One region of the Paenibacillus cineris genome, then DNA from elsewhere that is predicted to be linked to it. Evidence: riboswitches for the same ligand, from Rfam matches in the RefSeq annotation. Region 1 holds a riboswitch; the other holds the start of a gene.
What was found. A riboswitch is a leader RNA that binds a small molecule or an ion and turns the genes downstream of it on or off. The one in region 1 is predicted to bind cyclic di-AMP.
Positions count from the first base shown of each region.

Region 2: linked by a shared signal. The riboswitch ahead of KI379_RS04285 (alpha/beta fold hydrolase) and the one ahead of KI379_RS01075 (hypothetical protein) in region 1 are both predicted to bind cyclic di-AMP.

Region 1 covers NZ_BORU01000001.1:185,632-187,829, forward strand. The annotation lists cyclic di-AMP (ydaO/yuaA leader) riboswitch at 250-461, shown strand; cyclic di-AMP (ydaO/yuaA leader) riboswitch at 584-756, shown strand; gene KI379_RS01075 (hypothetical protein) at 892-1,281, shown strand; gene kdpF (K(+)-transporting ATPase subunit F) at 1,423-1,500, shown strand; gene kdpA (potassium-transporting ATPase subunit KdpA) at 1,570-2,198, shown strand, end outside.
Region 2 covers NZ_BORU01000001.1:837,462-839,659, reverse strand. The annotation lists gene KI379_RS04290 (SDR family NAD(P)-dependent oxidoreductase) at 1-247, shown strand, start outside; gene KI379_RS04285 (alpha/beta fold hydrolase) at 412-1,227, opposite strand; cyclic di-AMP (ydaO/yuaA leader) riboswitch at 1,411-1,575, opposite strand; cyclic di-AMP (ydaO/yuaA leader) riboswitch at 1,663-1,850, opposite strand.

The DNA of each region.
Region 1 (2,198 bases):
CACAATTTAATTTTAAACGATTGAACTGTAATGTCAATGCGGATATTCCTGCGAGCCAGTGTCCCCGAATGACCTGGATTCCATAAATGCGCCAAATCGGGAGCATGGAAGAGGTAGAAGTCAAAAAGCCAAAATGTAAGCGCTAATAAGGTCCTGAATGTTCCAAAATTCGCGGTTCATGATTTTTAGACTGCCTTTACAGCTTGGAAGGAGCGGGTGTATGATTCAGAGCGTATTCAATACAGTTTCCATTACTAATCGCTGAGTTTCCGCAAAAAAAGCGCGGAAATCGGGGGAACCAAACGCGTGCCATGGAGCAGCGAACCGGTGTGAGAGTCGGGGGTCTGCTGCCAGCCGCAGGGGTGAATCCCGGCTACGGATGCCATGGATCCGGCCGGGTAGAGCGACTCTCACCGCTCGAATCCGTCAGCTAACCTCGTAAGCGTCGTTTGAGAGAGGAATGATGAAACTTGCGACCCGAATAAACTTTCGGATCACAGGGGGATCAGCTGGCCTCTGTGTTTTTTTTACCCTTTTTTAGCTTACTGGAACAAAAGAGAGCATTCATCACAATCACATACACTTATCAATAACGCTTAATTTCGGCCGGAAACGGCCGGGAGCGGGGGAACCACAGCGGCCGCCTGGAATGGAAGCCGCCGGGGTGAATCTTTCCGGTACGGTAAGTATCGGAAGGTAGGGCGACTCTCACGCCCGAATCCGACAGCTAACCTCGTCAGCGTAACGGGAGAGGCAGCACTTGTCGTGCGCATTTTGAATATAGGACGATCCTTCATATTCGTCCACATTCAAGAAGCCGCGGGAAAGGTCCTTCTTTCCCTGCGGCTTCTTTTGCGTATTCGCGGCTGCCGCACAGGAGGAGCCTTTGAAATGGACAACGTCGTCATCGTGACCGCGCCGAACGAGGCGGGACGCAATTTTATCAAGCTGCTGATGTATTGGAAGAGGCCCTTTGCCGTTCTGACCAACAGTGCCCGGGAGGAACGCCTCTTGAGAAAAATGGGGGTGCAGCAGATCATCCGGCTGAATACGAATCACGCGGAGGATTGGGTGGTGCCCGAAATAGAGGTTGGCAAAATCTTCCTGTTTGAAAGCAGCCTCAACCTGACCTGCCGCTATTTGCAAATCTGCCGTCCCTGGACGTCGGAACCGGTATATGTCATTACGCAGAAGGGCAGCTCACCCGGCATTTACCGGGGGCTTGGTGCAGATCACATCATTTATACCTTAAACGGCGAAGTCGGATTTTTACTGAAATAAAGATGATTCTAACCATGCAAAGGAGAGACCGGAAACGATGATGGATGTATATATGATACTTGCGCTCGCTGCCACCTTTGGCGTGTTCTTGTTATTTCTTCATTGGTGCGGCCGAGTGGTGGAAGAAGGGGGCAAAGACCAATGATTGTCGTTGGGGCATTCGCCGTGCTTGTCTTTATCTATTTGGTTTACGCCTTGATCCATCCGGAAAAATTTTGACCGGTATTTTAAATCTGTAAGCCTCAAGGGGCCAAAGCAGAACATGCTCGTAAGAGGGGGAAGCCAGCCTTGGATATTTTGCAAATTTGTATCGTCATTTTCGTGCTCCTGCTGCTCGTGAAGCCGGTAGGCACTTACGTATATCATATATTCTCCAATGAACCGAACCGGACGGACCGGATTTTCGGCGGCGTGGAAAGAGTTTTATACCGGATCATCGGGCTGAAGCAGCGGGGCAGCATGAATTGGAAAAAGTACGCGCTCAGCATGATCGCAACCAATATCTTTCTGGTAGCGATCAGCTATATATTGCTGCGAACGATGGGCGCCCTTCCGGGCAACCCGAACGGCATCGGCAATATGGAGGCGAGCCTGTCCTTCAACACGGTCATCAGCTTTATGACGAACACGAACCTCCAGCATTACAGCGGAGAGAGCGGCATGTCTTATTTTGGCCAAATGATCGTCATCACGATGATGATGTTTACCTCGGCAGCCTCGGGCCTGGCTATCGCGATTGCTTTTATGCGCGGCATCACCCGCAGGGGTGAAGGACTCGGGAACTTCTTCGAGGATTTTATCAAGGCGCATGTCCGCCTGTTCGTGCCGCTTGCCCTCATCGTAACCCTGGTGCTGGTCGGGCTCAAAGTGCCGCAGACGCTGGAGCCGATGCGGGCCGTGCAAACGCTGGGAGGCGG
Region 2 (2,198 bases), 650 kb from region 1:
CTCCCCTGGCTGGATGAGAACAGAACTGGTATTAAGGAACTTCGGTACAGATGAAGCTCATTGGAAAGAGGTTGAGGCTCTGAAACACACGGAGTCGCCGTACTACGTAGGGCGAGCGGTGTCAGCCCTAGCTGGGGATGATGAGGTGAAACTGAAAAACGGACTGGTACTACAGGTTGGTGATCTTGCCCAGGAATACGGGTTCACCGATATTGATGGACGGTTCATCCCTCCCTTTTTAATATAATCAGTCTCATTGAAAAAACGAATACTCGCTAGAGCTCAGTTAACCGCCTTCTTATCGGGCGGTTAACTGATTAGCTAATATAGGAGTAGATCGTTTGGGTGAGGGACAGTGCGATTCAAGATGCGACTTTCTTTCCAGGAGGCAAATCCCATGAATGCGGGTTTCTATCCTCCATAAGCTTCCCGGGTCCGGTAAATATGCTGGTCCATCAAAAAGTTCAACAGCATGCGGTTGAATGCATGGGGCTGGCACAAATGGGTCGGGTACATCGCATCCTCGATCGTCGCCAGCTGCACATGCCTGAACAGGGTGGCCGCCCGCTGCATTTGCTTGACGAACCACTCGCTTTGGCTGCCTGCGACGCACAGTACAGGCATCGGCAGCCGCGCCAAATTGGCGGGCATCTCCATACGCAGCAGCTCCATGCGCTGCTTGATCGACTCTGTCGGCCGCTTGTGGTACAGCTCCTTGCGGAGGATGCTGTAGACCGGTCTCCACCGGTTATACGTCACCCGCAGCGACCGGAGGAAAAACTCCGCAGGCAAATAATAAGACAGCCAGCTGCACGCCTCGCAAATATTCAGCAAATGGTTCTTTTTCCCGAAGCATCCCGCGAAGTAGCTGTCTACGAGTACCAGGGCGCTGACCCGGTCCGGATGAAGGGCGGCAAACGTCTGGGCGAGCACGCTTCCGCTGGAACAGCCGACAAGCGTCGCCTGCGAAATATGCAGCTTATCCAGCAGCTCGCACAGATCGCTGCATTGGGTTTCCATAATGTGCCCGACCTCCACGTCAAGCTTCCCCGAATTGCCGTAACCCCGGAGGTCCAGCACGATTACCTTCGCCCGCTTGCTGAAATATTCGACCTGGGGCTCAAACATATGATGGGACGACAAATGCCCGTGAATGAACACGATGGGCGTGCCGCTGCCGTGAATTTCATAATATAACGTGGTTCCGTTTACTTGTATCTGAGGCACTTCATGTTCTCCTCTCTCCCAAATAACCTGTTTTCTCTGTTTGTGCAAAATCGTGGGCGCCGCCCGCTTGGGAATCGATGCTTCTTCTTGTTTAAACAACAAAAAAGAAGCACCGGAAAGAGGACACTCTTCCATGCTTCCAACTCCAAGGCCGAATAAGCCTTTCCATCTGCATGAATAACAGCTGCCTCTCTTAACACGCTTGCGTGGTTAGCTGACGGATTCGGGCCCAAGAGTAGCCCTACTCATCACTTTCGAGATTCACCCCATATGGCCGCAGCGGATGCTGCAGACACGACCGGTTCCCCCGCTTTCCGCCCTCCGGCGGAAATTCAGCGAATAGACATATTCCATGTACACGCTTCATCCTTCAAAATGAGCGCACAGAAAAACACAGAGCAGATACCCTGTGTTGATGCGTCAAATCACAGTTTCCTCCGCTCTCAACTACGCTTACGAGGTTAGCTGACGGATTCGGGCCGTGAGAGTAGCCCTACGGAAACAGGCATTGTCCTGCCTCCGATTCACCCCTGCAAGCCGCAAGCCCCAGCATAAAGATCCGTGGGACGAGGACTGCGATTGGTTCCCCCGCTTTTCATCGGAAAATTCAGCGTTCATCAAGTCGCAAATCTTACTCTATTGGATGATGAAATGAATATACGCCTGGGACGGCGAACTGTAAAGCAGGGAAACGATACGATTCCCTGCTTTATTTGGGGATCTGATGGGAAAACGGGTCCTAATCCGTAGGAATCATTGTTTTACGGCCTTTCCTACCGCTTTCCTTAGCTTTGCTGGATAACTGAAGGCGGGAAGCCATTCATATGGCTGAACCCGCCCATTGGATCGGAATATAATGCCGGTATAGGGCTGAAGCCGCTAGGCTGAAAAAAAGCGGCTTTTTGCCGGAATTTTGGACTTTGCACTGGAAAGATGCTGGTTTTGATCCGAAAAATCCGCCTCGTCTTCTT